Regions from separate parts of the Luteococcus japonicus genome, predicted to be linked through region 2. Evidence: riboswitches for the same ligand, from Rfam matches in the RefSeq annotation. Region 2 holds a riboswitch; each other region holds the start of a gene.
What was found. Region 2 has a riboswitch for cobalamin ahead of EDD41_RS05095 (hypothetical protein). Riboswitches for the same ligand answer to the same signal wherever they lie in the genome.

Region 1 (5,859 bases), 2.2 Mb from region 2:
CCCGCTGGTGGGCCAGCCAAGCCGGCTGAATCCATCTCCCGATCGATAGCGAGCATCTGCTGCCTTGTTCAGCTGGCGCGTGACATTCTCGGGCGTCTGGTAGATGCCGCCATTGGTGAAAGTGGTGGTGCGGCCGCCATTCCAGGGCCGCTCCATGACATGGACCGGGCCGAGCTTTGCCTCGCCTCCCGCTCCGACGTAGGCCTTGTAGATCAGGCTGTTCTGCCATCCCGACATCCGGTTGGCGACGTCCTGGCGCAGCGTGGGCATGTAGGCGGTGATGTTGGTGCCGGGGCAGCTGGTGCTCATCACATCACCGTGCCGTGCGATCCGGTTGATGCTCTTGCCAGCGAGGGTGAGCGTGCTGGTGGGGGTGCGGTAGTTGCCGGCCAGCTTCCAGGCCAGGATCCGGGACACGGCGCTCATCGCCTCCGGGCTCTGCTTGGCCTGCGAGGAGTTCATCATCACGCTGACACCGACGGTGTCGGTGTTCCAGCTCGTGGCGTGCGCCCCGTGCACCGGGTTCACGACGCCACCGTGACGTCCTTCGAAGATGGTGCCGTACTTGTCGACCAGGATGTTGTAGCCGATGTCACACCAGCCACGATCCTTGACGTGGTAGGCGTAGATGCCGCGCATGATCGAGGCGGACTGGCTGGCCGTGTAGCTGTTCGTGCCCGCGGTGTGGTGGACGATGGCGGCCTTGATGGTGGTGTCGATGCTGGCCGGCACGCAGCCGGCTCCGTTGTAGCTCAGCAGGCTCTCGTCGGCTCCCCACTCGGCGCGGGTCACCATCGAAGGCTGGGCGGGGACGGCGCTGCTCGTGGCAGCGGCCTGGACCGTGGCCCGGCTCGCGCCGTCTCCTTCGAGCACGCGTGAGTCGATCAAGGACAGGCGTGCGCCGGTGGACCGGACGGTGGTCGTGGCGGGCGCCACGATGCGGGCCTCGGCCGCGATGGCGTCGCCAACGTGGACTGCCTCGGTTCCCTGCCGGCCACCCTCGTTGCTGGTGGCCTCGTTCTGGAGGGTCTGCCAGGCCTGCCAACCGGCAGCTGTGCGGACCCTGACCTGGGCACTGGCTCCAGCCGGCATGGTCTGCCAGGTGACGCCCAGCATGGTGAATTCTCGGCTCGTCGTGGGGGTGGCCGCCAGGATCCTCTGGGTTGTGCCCGGGACGGTCGTCGCCGTGGTGCTGGGCACCAGGTCCACTGTGCTGCGGGCCGGCGTCGTCGGATCGACGGCGGGTGCCTTCGGGGCGGGCCCGCTGGGGGAGGGTGCCGCGTGGGCGAGTGGGGTGGTGAGGCAGCCGCCGAGGAGAGTAGCGGCAGCGAGTCCGGACGTGAGTTGGCGCAAGTGGTGACGTCGCAAGGCGGTCTCCGATGTGTTGGAATCGTGGTCACAGGTGGCGGCCCCCCGGCCCGTCCCTACGCATGAGAGCACCGCCATTGAAGCCATCTCGGACCATGACCGGCAAGTCGTACGTCATATTCCTGCACCATGGGATGAGTCTTCAATCACCTGCTCGCGAGCGGCTGCCGGGAGGAGGACAGGGGATGGGCATGATCAATCTGCAGGACCTGGAGTGGGGCGACGTCATCCACCAGGGCGACGGCGTGGTGGTCTGTGAGGCCGAGTTCGAGGGCGACGGGGTTGTCGTGAAGCGTTGGCAGCAAGGAGTTCTGGATGACGAGCTCGTCGCCCGCCGGCTGCTGCACGCGGTGGGGATCCCCTCTCGTGAGCTGCTGGGCTGCGGCGACGGATGGATGGTGCTGGAGGACCTCTCCCAGAGCATGTGGCGCCCCGTGGGGGACGGCGATCTGGCCAGTGCTCGAGTGGTGGAGGCTCTCGCCGCCTGGCTGGTCCAAGTCCATGGCATCGCGCCGGAGGGCTTGTCCGGATCCGTCGAGGAGGACCTCCTGTCGCCGGTGATGCTGGCGCTGGCGGCCGAGGCGGGGGAGGTCTCGGCGGATGAGCTGGCCCGGCTGCGGCGGCACCTCACGCAATGCCTAGGGCCGGGGGAAGCGCTCGCACTGGGCGGTGACGTGTTGGCCAACCTGTGGGTGCTCGGGGATGGGCTACGCGCCATGTCCGACGGGTTGCAGGCCAGTCACCGAGGTCATCCGGCGACGGACCTCGTGCTGATCAGCGAGGAACTGGGCGTCCTGTCGGACCACTTCCTGGCTGCCTACTGCCGCCATGCCGGTCTTGGCCGTCGGCAGGCCGACGCCTGGGTGGAGGCAGCCGGTGCGCGGGCCGTGCTGGTCCGTTGGGTGGCAACGGTTGTCTCCGGGGGAGCCGTGGATCCCGAGTTGGCGGCGCAGCTGCAGACTGCTATTGTTCATTGCTGTTGCCGGTGACCCCGGTGCTCACCCTGTCCGGGTGGCGGAATGGTAGACGCGCTAGCTTGAGGTGCTAGTGCCCGTAAAGGGCGTGGAGGTTCAAGTCCTCTTCCGGACACACTCTCAAAACCCCGGTTGACCAGGCAAGACGGTCAGGCGGGGTTTCTCTTTGCCCTCATTCTTCCCGCTGGCGCGTCATGTTGACGCTGGCCGTGGCATCACCCACTGCCCCTAGTGCTGGTTCCCTGCAGTTGCCACTGCATCTGGTGGTTGGTGCAGGGAGACAACAGGGAACCCGGTGAAAATCCGGGACTGCCCCGCAGCGGTATGGAGGAACGACCGACGACATCAGCACTGGCCCTTGGCTGGGAAGCGTCGTCCACTAGGAACACACCCCACTGGGTGCCCGCCTCCGAGTCCGAATACCTGCCAGCACTCCGGGCGGCACGCCCGGAGCAACCGACCGTCGGTCTCGTGGGAGGACCGGGTGCGTCTTGAAGCTCCCTGCCTGCGCGGCCCTGTGTGCTTCGAGGAGAGAGCATGTCGATCATCGTCTACATCAAGCCTGCCTGCGTGCAGTGCACTGCCACCTACAAGGCCTGACCAAGCACGGACTGGACTACGAGTCGTGGATCTCAGCCGGGACGAACAGGCCCTGCGCACAGTGACCGCGATGGGTCACCTGCAGGCCCCCGTCGTCGTCGACGGCGACGAGAGTTGGTCGGGTTTCCGTCCGGACCTGATCAAGCAGGCGGCCCTGCGGAGTGCCGCAGGGCGCGCATCCCCGTGCGCCTCGTCTACTTCTCCTCCGCCTCCCCGAACACCCATCGCTTCGTGCGCAAGCTGGGCCTGGAAGCCCAGCGCATCCCGCTCCACAGCCACGAGCCCGCCCTGCAGGTCACACACAGCCCTTCGTGCTCGTGGTGCCCACCTATGGCGGTGGCGAGGCGGGCGGTGCCGTTCCCAATGTCCCGCTGATCGACCGTTTCGAACTCAAGGGCACACCCGACGACGTCGAGCGAGTGCTGGAAAGGCTCACCACCTCATGGCCACCACCTTGCTGACCGACACGGGCGCCGAGACCATTCGCCGCGACCAGACCGATCATCACGCCCTCAACGCGATGCTGAACCTCTACGACGAGCAGGGCCACCTGCAACTCGATGCCGACAGGCAGGCGGCACACCAGTACTTCCGCCAGCACGTGAACCAGAACACCGTCTTCTTCCACTCGTTGGAGGAGAAGCTGGACTACCTGGTGGCGGAGGGCTACTACGAGGCCCCGGTGCTGGCAGCCTACGACTCGGCCTTCGTGATGTCGCTGTTCATGCTCGCCCACGCCGTGGAATTCCGCTTCCCGACCTTCATGGGCGCCTTCAAGTACTACACCTCCTAAACGCTCAAGACCTTCGACGGAAGCCGCTACCTGGAGCGCTTCGAGGACCGGGTGTGCATGGTGGCGCTGACCTTTGCTGCGGGAGACACGCAGTTGGCCGAGGCCGTCGTGGACGAGGTGATGGTCGGCATGTTCCAGCCCGCGACCCCGACCTTCCTCAATGCTGGCAAGGCACAGCGAGGGGAGCTTGTCTCCTGCTTCCTGCTGCGCGTCGAGGACAACATGGAGTCCATCTCCCGTGCGATCAATGCCTTCCTGAAGCTGTCCAAGCGTGGCGGCGGGGTGGCGCTGTCCCTGACCCTGTCCCTCGGGGTCGTGGTCCCGGACATCACCTTCCAGCTCGCCCGCGACAACGAGGACATGTAACTGTTCAGCCCCAACGACGTCGAACGGGTGTACGGGAAGGCCTTCAGCGAGGGCAATGTCACGGACTCCTACCGCGAGATGGTCACGATGCTCGACACCATCCAGGGCGCCGTGGGCGCCGTCTCGCTGATCCCCGACGCCCGGACCCCGCACGAGGAGGCCGTCTACACCAACATCGCCTTCATGGAGTCGGTGCACGCCGAGAGCTACAGTTCGATCTTCTCCACGCTCATCTCCACCGCGGAGATCGACGAGGCCTTCCGCTGGAGCGAGGAGAACCGGAACCTGCAGCGCAAGGCACGGATCGTCCTCGACAACTACTACGGCGACGATCCCGAGATGCGCAAGATGGCCTCCACCGTGCTGGAGTCCTTCCTGTTCTACTCGGGCTTCCATGCACCGATGTACTGGGCCAGCCGGGCACGGCTGACCAATGCCGCCGACCTGATCCGCCTGATCATCCGCGACGAGGCCGTCCACGGCTACTACATCGGCTACAAGTACCAGCAAGCGCTCAAGGACGCCTCGCCCGAGCGCCGGGAGGAGCTGAAGGAGTACACCTTCAGCCTGCTCTACGAGCTCCACGACAACGAGGAGGACTACACCGCAGACCTCTACGACCCACTCGGCCTCACCGAGGACGTCAAGATGTTCCTGCGCCACAACGCCAACAGGGCCCTGATGAACCTGGGCTACGAGGCGATGTTCCCCAAGGACGCCACGGCGGTCTTGCCCGCGATCCTTGGCCGCGTTGTCGCCGGGCGCCGACGAGAACCACGACTTCTTCTCCGGATCGGGCTCGTCCTATGTGATGGGCAAGAGTGTCAACACCGACGACGAGGACTGGGACTTCTGAGCTGCGGGCTCCTCGGCTCGCGGGGGCCGTGCCATCATGGCGGCGTGGGAATCGAGGAGCGGATCGGCTACATCGCGCAGCGCGTGGTCCACGTCGAGCACCAGCACGGCGCGGACTTCGAGGTGCAGACCATCACCCTGCCGCACACGGCCACCCGCAACCAGGTCCGCAAGCTGCTCACCGAGGAGGCCGAGTACGGCCACTGGGAGCTCCAGCGGCTGCGTCGCTACCGGGACGGCTCGACCCAGGCGTGGCTGCGCCGCAAGGTGATCAAGGTGCGTTCGACGCTGGCCGGTCCCGCTCCCGCAGCTGGTTCGGGCCACCCGTGACGTCGTCGAGGGCGGCGACGATGGGCTGCGGCAGCTCGGTCTCGTCGAGGTCCAGGTAGGGCTGCAACTGCTCCAGGGTGCGGGCACCCAGCAGCGGTGCCGTCACGACCGGGGCATCGCGCACCCACAGCATCGCCACCTGTTCCGGGCTCAGGTCGAGTCCCTCCGCGGCTCGGACCACAGCTTCGGTGATGGCGCGGGACTTGCTCTCAAGGTAGGGCTCCACGAACCACGCGAAGTGGTCGCTGGCAGCGCGGGAAGCCCGCGGTGTGCCGGTGCGGTACTTGCCGGTCAGCACACCCCGGCCGATCGGGGACCAGGGGAACAGGCCCATGTCGTGGGCGCGCAGCGCCGGCAGCACCTCGAGCTCCGCCCGTCGGGCCAACAGGGAGTACTCCACCTGCCCGCTGGCCAGCGGCGTGCGTCCGGGCACGGCCTGCTGCCATGTGGCCGCCCGCGCGGTCTGCCAGCCGATGTAGTTGCAGACCCCCACATAGCGGGCCATTCCGGTACTCACGGCGTGGTCGAGGGCCGCCAGGGTCTCCTCCAGCGGGGCATCGCCCCAGGCGTGCA
Region 2 (5,859 bases):
CGCGGATTGGGCAACAACCCGTGGTGGCAGGCGGGGCACAGCTGGCTGCAGGTCACCCTCGACGGCCGGACCCGCGACGTGTGTGCCTCCCGCGCCGAGAACAGGGCCGGAGAGGTCCAGTTCGTGCCCGTCACCCCCGTGCGACAGATGAACCGCTGGACCCGCGCCCTGGTCTCGCTGTCCCTGTCACCCGTCGTTGCGGTGCAGACATGGAAGCAGCTCGCCGGAACTCCGGTGGCACCGTGGCTCTACCGGGACTTCGACGAGCTGCTGTGAATCTCGGGCCCCCCGACGAGCCCGGGGGACCGAGGATCAGGAGGAGTCAGGCGGCGTGTGCGCAGCCCCACGGCTGCAGGCCACGCTGTGCGTATACCTTGTTGGCGATGGTGATCTGCTCGGCGCGGCTGGCGAGGTTGGCGGTGGGCGCGTAGGCGCCGCCACCATTGGCCAGCCAGGTCCCGCGGTCGAACTGCAGACCGCCGTAGTAGCCATTGCCGGTGTTGATGGACCAGTTGCCGGTGGACTCACACTGGGCGATCCGGTCCCACATGTCCGCGCGAGCCAGGTTGAGCCCGGCGCCACTGGAGGAGGACTTCGCCTCGGTGGCCTTGGGCGTCGAAGTAGTCTTCGGCGTCGGGGCCGCGGAGCGCTTGGACTGGCTCGGCGAGGGCTTGGTGCTCTCGGTGCTGGTCGGCTTGGGTGCCTCGGCCTTCTTGGTGCCCACCAGGACCTTTTCGGTGACCGGCTGCTTGGTGATCTTCTCGGAGACGACCTTCGTGGCGGTCTCCTTGCCGTTCACGACCGTCACCTGCAGGGTCTTGGTGCGCTCACCGTCGACGCCCTTGACGCTGACCTTGCGGGAGCCGGCCGCCAACTCTTCGGAATCGACGGTGGTGGTCTCGTGCTTGATTGCTTCGGTGCTGGTGCGCGTCTTGGTGACAGTGCGGGTGACGACGACCTTGAGCTCATCGGTGAGAGCGGTCTTGGCATCGGGAGTGACGGTGACGCCCTTGCCGAGGGTGATCCGACGTTCCTTGAGGAGGTCCCCCACTGTGTTGGCCGTGGTCTCCAGCGCGACGGCAGGCTTGCCCGGCTCGGAGATGGAGATGGTCTTGGGTGTGGTGGCCGTCAGGGCGAGGCCCTCGCGGCCGACGGCGGCCGAGCGGCTCACCGAGAGGCGGGTTCCCGCCTCGGTGATGCCCAGCTGGGACAGGGCAGCGTCCACCGTGGATGCGGTGGTCCAGACAGTGGTCTTCTTGCCGTCGAGCGTGATGGTCAGCGGACGGCCATAGGCGATGTTCACCACGGTGCCATCTGTGATGGCACTGTTGGGGGAGGGGACGACCGTGTCGTGTTCACCCACCATGATGCCCTTCTTGGCCAGGGCATCATTCACAGTGCTGCCGAAGGTGTGGACGGTCTGGTTTGTGCCGTCGATGGCCAGCAGGACTTCCTTGTCCGCGACCTGCCACCCGACTGTTCCGGCAACGGCTGCCAGGGTGGTTGTGGCGGCAATGATCCCGATGGTCTTCTTCTTCACGCTTCTCCTCCGTGGGCCTGAGGTCCATGATGCCTTGAAAGCTGAGAAAAATCATAATTGTGGCTCAGGTTCTCAGCTGCTCTGGAGGTTGGGTCAGAACCGGCCACAAGAGCAGTGGCCGCCACCGGCGAACGGTGACGGCCACATGCGGCGTGCTGACTGCGGATCAGGCCTGCTGGGCCTTGGTGAAACGCTCGGTCACGTCGGCCCAGTTGATGACATTCCACCAGGCGCTGACGTAGTCGGCCTTCACGTTCTTGTACTGCAGGTAGTAGGCGTGCTCCCACATGTCCAGCTGCAGCAGCGGGGTCTGGCCCAGCGGGACATTGCCCTGCTGGTCGAAGAGCTGCAGCACGTTGAGGCGCTTGCCGAGGGTGTCCCAGGCCAGCACGGACCAGCCGGAGCCCTGGATGGCCTTGGCATTCTCGTTGAACTGGGCCTGGAAGGCGTCGAAGGAGCCGAAGAACTCGTCCAGCGCGCTGGACAGCTCACCCTCGGGGCGGCCGCCGCCCTCGGGGGACATGTTCTTCCAGAAGACGGAGTGGTTGACGTGGCCGCCCAGGTGGAAGGCCAGATCCTTCTCCAGCTTGTTGATGTTGGCGAAGTCACCCTTGGCGCGGGCCTCCTCCATCTTCTCCAGCGCGGTGTTGGCGCCGGTCACGTAGGTGGCGTGGTGCTTGGAGTGGTGCAGCTCCATGATCTCGGGCGCGATGTGCGGCGCGAGGGCGCTGTAGTCGTAGTCAAGATCGGGCAGGGTGTAAACAGCCATGTAAATCCTCTTTCCGTCTTCGCCAGGCGGCAAGGCCTGGAGCCCCTGTTGAAGGGGCTTTCCTTGGGACAACACCGATCCTAGGCACTTTGTTCCCGCCGAGGCCATCCTTGTTCGCCGCCAGCGCTATCCACGGCCAATTGTCCTTGTGGGCAGTGGTTCTGGGCCGGTGGCGCGATGTAGTGGGCAAATGAGTCAAGCACGAGGCGACGACGGCGCCCCCGCCCTGGTGATCCGCAATCTGCTCAAGCGGTTCGGGCCGAAGGCGGCCCTGGACAATCTCAGTCTTGTCGTGCCGTCCGGCTGCCTGTTCGGGTTGGTGGGACCCAACGGTGCCGGCAAGACCACCAGCCTGGGCATGGCCACCGGGTTGCTGCGGCCCGATGCCGGACAGGTTGAGTTCTGGGGCCATGACGTCTGGAGCGACCCCGTCGCGGCCAAGGCGATGATGGGCGTGCTACCCGACGGGCTGCGACTCTTCGACTGGCCCAGCGGGCTGGAACTGTTGCGTTTCGCCGCTGGCATGCGCGGCGTCGCTCCCGACCAGATCGAGCCGCGAGCTGAGGCCCTGCTGCATGCTCTCGGACTCACAGCTGACGCCAACACGCTGGTGTGCGACTATTCGGCGGGCATGACCAAGAAGATCGGTCTGGCTGCGCGCTGGTGCACAACCCGCGGCTGCTGGTACTGGACGAACCCTACGAGGCAGTCGATCCGGTCTCGGGGCAGGCCATCCGGAAGATCCTCCATGACTTCGTTGCCGGTGGCGGCACCGTCGTGCTTTCCAGCCATGTGATGGAGCTGGTGGAGAGTCTGTGCGACGCCGTCGCGGTGGTCGCCGCCGGGCGGGTGTTGGCGATCAGCCCGACCTCCGAGGTGACCCAGGGGCGACGACTGCAGGACCGCTTCATCGAGCTGGTGGGTGGCGGCACGATCGATGCGGGGGAGGGGCTGGCATGGTTGGGACACTCGTCCGACTCAAACTGACGCTGCTCAAGCGCTCGTTGCAGGGCCAGGCGACCACGATCATCGGCCTGGTGATGGCGGGTCTCTACGCGCTGGGCGCCTTGGTCTGGCTGTCCGTGGCCCTGCTCAGGCTGCGCGGCGCCGCGCAGCAGTTGCACGGCGGCTCCACCACCGTCGGCTGTGCGGTGCTCACGCTGGGCTGGCCGCTCGGCACGCTGCTGCTGGCCCCGAGCCTGATTGGCGGCTCTGCGGAGAACTCCATGGCCAGCGGGCGCGGCATCCTGTTCCCACCGATCTTCTCCATGCTGTTGATGGGATCGCTGGCGGTGGCCCAGGAGATCAGCTACGACGGGACGCCGCTGTGGATGCACATCTCGGCCGGGATCAGCGGGCGGGCGGCCCTGGCTGGGCTGGCTGTTGCTCTGCGTGGCGCCGCTGTACGGGATGGCGCTGCTGGCCGGTTCAGTGATCTGGGGAGGCCAGGTGCTGGACCGTAGCTGGCCCGAGGTGCTCAAGAAGGTCACCTACAGCAAGGGGTGATCGGCACGGTTGGAGTGCCTGCCGAGCTGTCGCCCTGCCGTGCTTGCAAGGACGGCAGGGCGACACGTCACCAGGGCAACTGCCCAGGCGGCTGGTGTGGCTCAGGACTTCTTGCGCTTGGCCACGTAGAAGGCGGCCACCAGACCGCCGACGATCGCCGCGACCAGGACGGTGGTGATGGTGCCCTTGTTGCTCTTCTTCTCGTCCGCGGCAGGGGCGGCCGAGGGGGTGGCAGTGGCGGCCGGGGTGGTGCCGGGCTTGGCCGGGGTGCACTCCTTGCCGTAGCACCAGCCCTCGGCGCCACCGGCGACGGGCTTGGCCTGGTCGGCGCCCTTCTGGCTGAAGGCCCAGGTGCCGGGCTTGGCGGCGGTGTAGTAGTGCCAGTAGTTGCCGTCGAACTTGGTCGGGCAGGCAGCCGGCTCGCCCTCCATGGTGCAGATCATCTTGGTCTTCGGGTCCAGCGTGGTCTTCACGTCGGCCTTGGTCAGCAGCTCGGAGCCGGTGGCGGCGGTCTCGACGCACTTGTCCACCAGCGCCTTGCCCTTGGAGTCCTGCACGACCAGCCAGACCTTGCCCTGGCTGGAGCAGTCGGAGACGGCGTCGGCGGGCATCACCCGGGCGGGGGCGGCATCGGCGGCGAGGGCTGCGCCGGGGGCCAGCGAGAAGGCCAGGGCAGCGGCAGCGGAGGCAAGCAGCTTGGCGGAGGTGGTGGGCACGGAAGTCCTTTCGAGCGGGCCGCGCACGGCCGCGGGTTCGATGCCCACGACTCGTCCCGCGGACCACGACGGGTGGTGATGAGTCCGCCGCACCAGGAGCTCCGACTGTGACGGTTGCGGGTCAGTGCCGGACTTGCACCGGCTTTCCCTGGGTACGACAGCGGCAGACTACTGCACCGGCGCGCCGGGGCGAACCTCCAGCACCCGGAAACCCTTGCTGGAGGTCAGTCGTTCGCATCGGTAGCCCTGCTCCGTCAGCCAGCGGGCCAGGGAGTCGGCTCCCAGGTTCTTGCCGACCACCATCACGGCACGGCCGCCGTCGGCCAGACGAGGAAGCCAGGTGAGCAGCAGTTCGTGCAGCGCGGGCTTGCCGATCCGGATGGGCGGGTTGGACCAGATCTCGTCGTAGCGCACGGTGGGCTCCGCCTGCTCCGGGGTGATGGCACGGACCCGGTCTGCGGCGCCGATGCACCGGGCATTGTCCGCGGTCAGGGCCAGGGCGCGCTCGTTGACGTCGACGGCGTCGATGGTGCTGGTAGGGCAGGCCACTGACAGGGCGACCGTGATGGGGCCGTAGCCGCAGCCCAGGTCCAGCAGTCGGCCACCGTCGGCCGGCGGCTGCACCTCGTCGAGCATGATCTTCGTCGCCGGGTCCAGCCGGCTGCCCGAGAAGACACCGTTGGCGGTGATGAAGGTGTGCTCGTGACCCCAGATGGTGGCCCGGATCTCGCGCCGCTTCTCAGGTCCGTCGGGCGTGGTGAAGTAGTGGCTCATCGGGCTTCCTCGGATGTCTCGGGCAGGGTGCGGACCGCACGGGAGAGGTTGGCACGCTCGGCGAGCCGGTCGTCGGCGGGGTAGCGGACCTCCTCCAGGCACAGGCCCTTGGCTGGCATGACCAGCACACCGTTGTGGCGTTTGGGGGATCCCATCACCTCCGCCAGCCAGGCCTGGTCCTTGCGGCCGGTCCCGACCGTGGTCATCGCCCCCATCAGCGAGCGGACCATGGAGTGACAGAAGGCATCGGCCGTGACGGTGAACTCCACGATGCCGTCGGCGGTGCGCTCGGCATGCAGGCCGGTCAGGGTACGGATGGTGGTGGCGCCGTCGCGTGGCTTGCAGAAGGGCGCGAAATCGTGCAGGCCCAGCAGCATCCGTGCGGCGTGATTGGTGGCCGCCACGTCCAGGACGCCACGGATCCGGGTGATGTGGCCGCGCAGCAGGGGATCGCGAGTGCTCTGCTCGTCCCAGACCCGGTAGACATAGCGACGCCAGAGGGCGGAGAAGCGGGCATCGAAACCTTCGGGAGCTCGCGAGACCCGCAGGACCTG
Region 3 (5,859 bases), 1.3 Mb from region 2:
CGACGTGGGCCGCGCCGAGGAATCCTTGACAGTGACCACTCTGGAGGCGCTCGATCCGTCGGTGATCGACATGAAGTGCCTCCTCATCGTGGGATGCCGGGGGACGAGGGTGACCCCTTCCGGTCAGGTGTGGAGCCCCCGTTTCGTGCGTGCCGCGTCGGCCCAGGAGGCAATCCAGTGATCCACTTCGTGGGCGCCGGCCCCGGCGCCGCAGACCTGTTGACCGTTCGGGCCACCCGCTTGCTGGCCACCGCCGACGTCGTGCTCTACCCGGGCACCTATCTGGACCCCGAGGTGCTGGCGCACGTCAGCGACGGTGCCGAACTGGTCGACACCCAGCACCTGAGCCTCGACGAGATCACCGAGCACCTGGTGGCCGCAGAGCGTGACGGGCGTCAGACGGTCCGGTTGGGCACCGGCGACATGAGCGTCTACTCGGCCCTGCACGAGCAGACCCGACGGTTGGACGCCGCCGGCGTGGAATGGGACGTGACGCCGGGCGTCCCCGCCTATGCCGCTGCCGCCGCGGCGGTGGGACGGGAACTGACGGTACCCCTGGTGGCGCAGTCGGTGGTGCTGACCCGCACCCGCGCCCGGTCCACCCCGATGCCCGACGGCGAGGAACTCAAGAACTTTGCCGCCACCGGCGCGACGTTGGTGCTGCACCTTGCCATCACCCGTACCCGGGAGTTGATGGCAGAGCTGGAGCCTACCCATGGCCCCGACTGCCCGGTGGTCGTCGTCAGCCGCGCCAGCCAACCCGAGGAGCAGGTGCTGCGCGGCACCGTCGGCACCATCGCCGACGCAGTGGAGCAGGCGGGTCTGAGGCAGGCCGCCGTGATCCTGGTGGGCCGGGCACTGGATGCCACCGGTGGCGAGAGCTACCTCTACGACGCGCAGCGGGAACGTCGGGCCCGCGCCAGCTGAGGTCCCCGTTAGGACGACGGCCTGGTCCAGTGCCACTGGGTGACGGTGCGGGCGGGCCCCCAACCGGTGGAGCTGCCGCTGGCGTCACTGTTCTCAACCGTCAGCCGGGTCAGTTCCCCGCCGCGTTCGGCGAGGGCCGTGGCCAGCAGTCTCTCGGTCTCCAGCGTCACGGCGTGGACGACGATCCGTCCGCCCGGCCGCAGCGCGTCCAGACAGGCCTCCAGCACACCGGGGCAGGTGGCGTCGCCGCCGATGAAGATCGCGTCAGGAGCCTCCAGGTCGGCCAGGGCGTCGGGCGTCGGTCCGTTGACCACGCGCAGCCCGGGAACCCCCAGCCGGTGGGCATTGCGGCAGGCGCGCTCGGCATTCCCAGCACTTGGTTCGACGGCGGTGGCGCGGCAGCTGGGGTGGCTGCGCATCCACTCGATGCCGAGGGACCCGGACCCGGCGGCGACATCCCACAGGTGCTCTCCCGGGAGGGGTTGCAGGCGGGACAGGGCACTGGCGCGCAGGTCTCTCCCGGTGATCTGGCCGTCGTGCTCATAGGCGTCGTCGGGCAGGCCCGGTGCCCATCCGGCCTCGGCGGGACCCGCCAGTTCCAGGGCCACGATGTTGAGCCTGGGGGACTCCCCCGCCCAGCCCTCGGCGCAACCGCCGTGCCGTGACTCCCGGTCCGAGCCCAGGTTCCCCAGCACGTGCAGCGTCGACTTGCCGTAGCCACAGGCGGTCAGCAGCGCCGCGAGTCGCTCGGGGGTGGTCTCGTCGGAACTCAGCACCAGCACGCGACGCCCGGGGGCCAGCTCGCGCAGCGCCAGTTCCACCGGCCGTCCGACGACGCTGACCACCGCGCAACCCTCGGCTGACCAACCCATCCGCGCACGCGCCAGCGCCACCGAGGAGACCGCCGGATCGATCTCCACCCGCTCGGCACCCAGCAGTTCCACCAGGGTGGTGCCGATGCCGCTCACCAACGGATCGCCACTGGCCAGCACCGTGACCTGCGCCGCGGCCGGCAGTGAGCCGAGCAATCCGGGAAGTGTCTCCCGCAGGGGCGAGGGCCACGGCTCGCGACGCTGCCCCTCGACGTCGGGAAGCATCGCCAGGTGTCTGGCGCCGCCCAGCACCACATCGGCCTGCAACAGCTCCTCACGCTGGGAACAGGTCAGCCCGGCCCAGCCTTCGGCGCCAATTCCCAGCACCAGCAGGTGCGGCCCGTCTGCGGTGCGCAAGGTCATGCAGGAACGCTAGCGCTCCCCTTGTCGGGCCGCATCCGCGCTAGGGTGGGCGGAGCACGAGGTGCCCCGATCGGCCAGTCCGGGAGGGGAGAATCTGGGAAGCCGGTGGGAGTCCGGCACAGGCCCGCTGCGGTGATCGACGAAAGTCGTCAGTCCGAAGACCGGCCTCGCGCATTTCCTGTCCGGCAACGAATGAGCGGGAGCCTCATGCCACAGCACTATCCCTTCACGGCCATCGTCGGTTGCGAGCCAGACGCGCTCGACCCGATGGGCCTGTCCCTGGTGCTCAGCACCATCTCGCCCCAGGTCGGTGGGGTGCTGGTGCGCGGCCAGAAGGGCACCGCCAAGTCGACCGCGGTGCGCGCCCTGGCCGAGGTGCTGCCACGGATCAGCGTCTACGACGGCGACCGTTTCTCCATCGATCCCGACGATCCGCAGGCCATCTCACCCGACGGCCCCTTCACCGCAGAGAGCGCGCGTCACGAACGTCCGGTGCGGCTGGTCGAGCTGCCCGTCGGCGCCACCGAGGACCGGGTCCTCGGCTCACTGCACCTACAGAGTGCCTTGTCAGCAGGCGAGGTGAGCTATGAGCCCGGCCTTCTGGCCCGGGCCCACCGCGGCATCCTCTACGTCGACGAGGTGAACCTGCTGCACGACCACCTGGTCGACCTGCTGCTGGATGCCGCCGCCATGGGCCGTTCCACCGTCGAGCGCGACGGCATCTCGGTGAGCCACCAGGCGCGCTTCGTCCTGATCGGCACCATGAACCCGGAGGAGGGCGAGCTGCGCCCGCAGCTGCTCGACCGCTTCGGCCTCACCGTCGAGGTCTCCGCCCCGAATGAGCACGCCGCCCGCGCCGCCGTGGTGCGCCGCCGGATGGCCTTCGACAGCGATCCCACAGCCTTCATCGCCGCCCATGCCGCCGACGAAGCGGCCCTGAGCGCGCGGATCGCCGATGCCCAGCAGCGCCTCGGCGCCGTCCGGCTGGGCGACGCCGCACTGCTCAAGATCGCCGAGGTCTGCGCCGCCTTCGAAGTGGACGGCCTGCGCGCCGACATCGTCACCGCCCGCACCGCCATCGCCCACGCCGCCTGGTGCGGCCGGGCCAGCGTCACGCGCGAGGACATCCGCCAGGCAGCGCTGCTCGCCCTGCCGCACCGCCGCCGTCGCAACCCCTTCGATGCGCCCGGCATGGACGAGGAGCTGCTCGACCAGATCCTGGGCGACGACGAACTGCCACCCGACGAGCCGCACAAACCCGACGAACCCGGCCCCGAGGACCCCGAACAGGGCGAGGCCACCGACCCGCAGGGCGACCTGCCGCAGGGAGATGGTCAGGGAAAAGCACCTGAGGGTGGCCCCGACCAGGAGCCACCCGCCGTCGACCAGCCCCGGGACACCCCGGAGAACAGTTCCGACGTGAACCCGCCCGAGCAGGACCTCCCGGCCCCTCCGCCCACCGGCGCGGTCCCGGAGACCGTCGTGCAGGCCGGTACCCCGTCGCCCCGGCCACGCACCTTCACCGTCCGAGGCCTTGGTGAAGGGGCCGCGGGGCGACGTTCCCGGGCCATCACGTCGAGCGGCCGCCGGGTGGGGGCTCGCCGCCCCGAGTCGGGGCCCGGTTCCCTGCACCTGGTGGAGACGCTGCGCGCCGCGGCGGGGGAGCAGCCCCGCCGCCGCGCCCTGCAGCCTCCGACCCCCGAGCCGGTCGAGGGGCTCGACATCCGCGCCGAAGACCTGCGCCTGGCAGTGCGTGAGGGGCGGGAGGCCAACCTGGTGCTCTTCTGCGTCGATGCCTCCGGTTCGATGGCGGCACGCAAACGCATGGTGCAGGTGAAGACCGCGATCCTCAGCCTGCTGCTGGATGCCTACCGTCGGCGCGACAAGGTGGGCCTGGTGACCTTCCGCGGGCAGGGCGCGGAGCTGGCCCTGCCACCGACCCGCAGCATCGACATTGCCGCGGCCCGGCTCGACGAGATCCCCGCGGGTGGCCGCACCCCGCTTGCCGAAGGACTGCTGGAGACCGCCCGGGTGCTGCGACGCGAGCAGCTGCGCGACCCCCAGCTGCGCCCGCTGCTGGTGCTGGTCACGGACGGCCGCGCCACAGCCGGGGCGGGGGCCGTCGACCGGTCACGCCAGGCAGCGGACTTCGTCGCCGGCCTGGGGATCTCGACGGTGGTGATCGACGGGGAGCAGGGCCCGCTGCGCCTCGGGCTGGCGCGCCAGCTGGCCACGCGCATGGGCGCCGAGCACGTGCCCGTCGACGAGGTCACCGCAGACGGCCTGACCCGCACCGTGCGGTCGCAGCTGCCGCTGTCACACCCGGCCCCAAGCACTCACTCGTCGTCCTCCAGGTCTCCCTCGACCTCCAGGTAGACCTGCTGCAACTGCTGCATCAGGTCGGCGTCGGGCTGCTCCCACAGGCCACGCTCGGCGGCCTCGTGCAGGCGTTCCACGATCCCGCGTAGCGCCCACGGATTGCTGGTGCGCATGAACTCCTGCGTGGTCTCGTCCAGCACGTACTCGCGCGCCACCCGGTCGTACATCCAGTCCTCGACGACGCCGGCGGTGGCGTCGAAACCGAAGAGGTAGTCGACGGTGGCGGCCAGCTCGAAGGCCCCCTTGTAACCGTGGCGCTGCATCGCCGCGATCCACCGGGGATTGACGACGCGGGCGCGGAAGACGCGGGCGGTCTCCTCGCTCAGGCTGCGGGTGCGGACCCGGTCCGGGCTGGTGGAGTCACCCACATAGGCCTTGGGCTCCGCGCCGGTCAGTGCCCGCACGGTGGCGATCATGCCGCCGTGGTACTGGTAGTAGTCGTCGGAGTCGATGATGTCGTGCTCGGCGGAGTCGACATTCTTGGCGGCCACCTGGATGCGCCGGTAGTTGGTGCGCATGTCGTCGCTGGCGGGAACGCCGTCCAGTCCGCGCCCGTAGGCGAAGCCGCCCCAGGCCGTGTAGACCTGCGCCAGGTCGTCGTCACTGCGCCAGTTGCCGCTCTCCACCACCTGCAGGATTCCCGCCCCGTAGCTGCCGGGCTTCGAGCCGAAGATGCGGGTGCGGGCGCGCCGCTGGTCGCCGTGTTCGGCCTGGTCTGCCAGGGCGTGGGCGCGCACGTAGTTCTGGTCGTCGGGCTCGTCCAGTTCCGCCACCATCGCCACCGCGTCGTCCAGCATGGCGATGACGTGGGGGAAGGCGTCGCGGAAGAAGCCCGAGATGCGCACCGTCACGTCGATGCGGGGACGGCCCAGTTCGGCCAGCGGCACCACCTCCAGCCGGCTGACCCGACGCGAGGCCTCGTCCCATTCGGGGCGCACGCCCATCAGGGCCAGCACCTCGGCGATGTCGTCGCCGCTGGTCCGCATCGCGGAGGTGCCCCACACACTCAGCCCCACCGACGTGGGGTAGGCGCCCGTCTCGGCCAGGTGGCGCTGCAGCAAGGAGTCGGCCATCGCCTGACCCGTCTGCCAGGCAAGCCGCGACGGCACCGCGCGCGGGTCGACGGTGTAGAAGTTGCGCCCGGTCGGCAGCACGTTCACCAGCCCGCGCAGTGGGGATCCCGACGGCCCCGACGGGATGAAACCACCCTCCAGCGCGTGCAGCACGGCAGTCAGCTCGTCGGTGGTGCGATCCAGCCGCGGCACCACCTGTTCTGCGGCGAAGCGCAGCACCTGGGCCACCTCGCCCCTCGACAAGC

Region 1: another riboswitch for cobalamin. It lies ahead of EDD41_RS17660 (class Ib ribonucleoside-diphosphate reductase assembly flavoprotein NrdI); the one in region 2 lies ahead of EDD41_RS05095 (hypothetical protein).
Region 3: another riboswitch for cobalamin. It lies ahead of EDD41_RS11070 (VWA domain-containing protein); the one in region 2 lies ahead of EDD41_RS05095 (hypothetical protein).

Annotation. Positions count from the first base shown of each region.
Region 1 covers NZ_RKHG01000001.1:3,211,776-3,217,634, forward strand. Annotated here, with positions in the region: gene EDD41_RS15305 (FG-GAP-like repeat-containing protein) at 1-1,200, opposite strand, end outside; gene EDD41_RS15310 (phosphotransferase family protein) at 1,560-2,357, shown strand; tRNA gene EDD41_RS15315 (tRNA-Leu) at 2,374-2,457, shown strand; cobalamin riboswitch at 2,564-2,787, shown strand; gene EDD41_RS17660 (class Ib ribonucleoside-diphosphate reductase assembly flavoprotein NrdI) at 3,254-3,403, shown strand; gene EDD41_RS17665 (hypothetical protein) at 3,385-3,735, shown strand; partial or broken gene EDD41_RS17900 (ribonucleotide reductase N-terminal alpha domain-containing protein) at 3,751-3,900, shown strand; gene EDD41_RS17905 (hypothetical protein) at 3,937-4,101, shown strand; gene EDD41_RS18250 (DUF5703 family protein) at 4,129-5,286, shown strand; gene EDD41_RS15340 (aldo/keto reductase) at 5,228-5,859, opposite strand, start outside.
Region 2 covers NZ_RKHG01000001.1:1,041,393-1,047,251, reverse strand. Annotated here, with positions in the region: gene EDD41_RS05120 (transglutaminase domain-containing protein) at 1-276, shown strand, start outside; gene EDD41_RS17765 (resuscitation-promoting factor) at 323-1,540, opposite strand; gene EDD41_RS05110 (superoxide dismutase) at 1,707-2,309, opposite strand; partial or broken gene EDD41_RS05105 (ABC transporter ATP-binding protein) at 2,500-3,296, shown strand; gene EDD41_RS05100 (hypothetical protein) at 3,266-3,772, shown strand; gene EDD41_RS05095 (hypothetical protein) at 3,917-4,531, opposite strand; adenosylcobalamin-variant (AdoCbl-variant) riboswitch at 4,618-4,696, opposite strand; gene EDD41_RS05090 (class I SAM-dependent methyltransferase) at 4,700-5,305, opposite strand; gene truA (tRNA pseudouridine(38-40) synthase TruA) at 5,302-5,859, opposite strand, start outside.
Region 3 covers NZ_RKHG01000001.1:2,320,777-2,326,635, forward strand. Annotated here, with positions in the region: gene EDD41_RS11055 (precorrin-2 C(20)-methyltransferase) at 1-181, shown strand, start outside; gene cobM (precorrin-4 C(11)-methyltransferase) at 178-927, shown strand; gene cbiE (precorrin-6y C5,15-methyltransferase (decarboxylating) subunit CbiE) at 936-2,162, opposite strand; cobalamin riboswitch at 2,205-2,346, shown strand; gene EDD41_RS11070 (VWA domain-containing protein) at 2,370-4,538, shown strand; gene cobN (cobaltochelatase subunit CobN) at 4,499-5,859, opposite strand, start outside.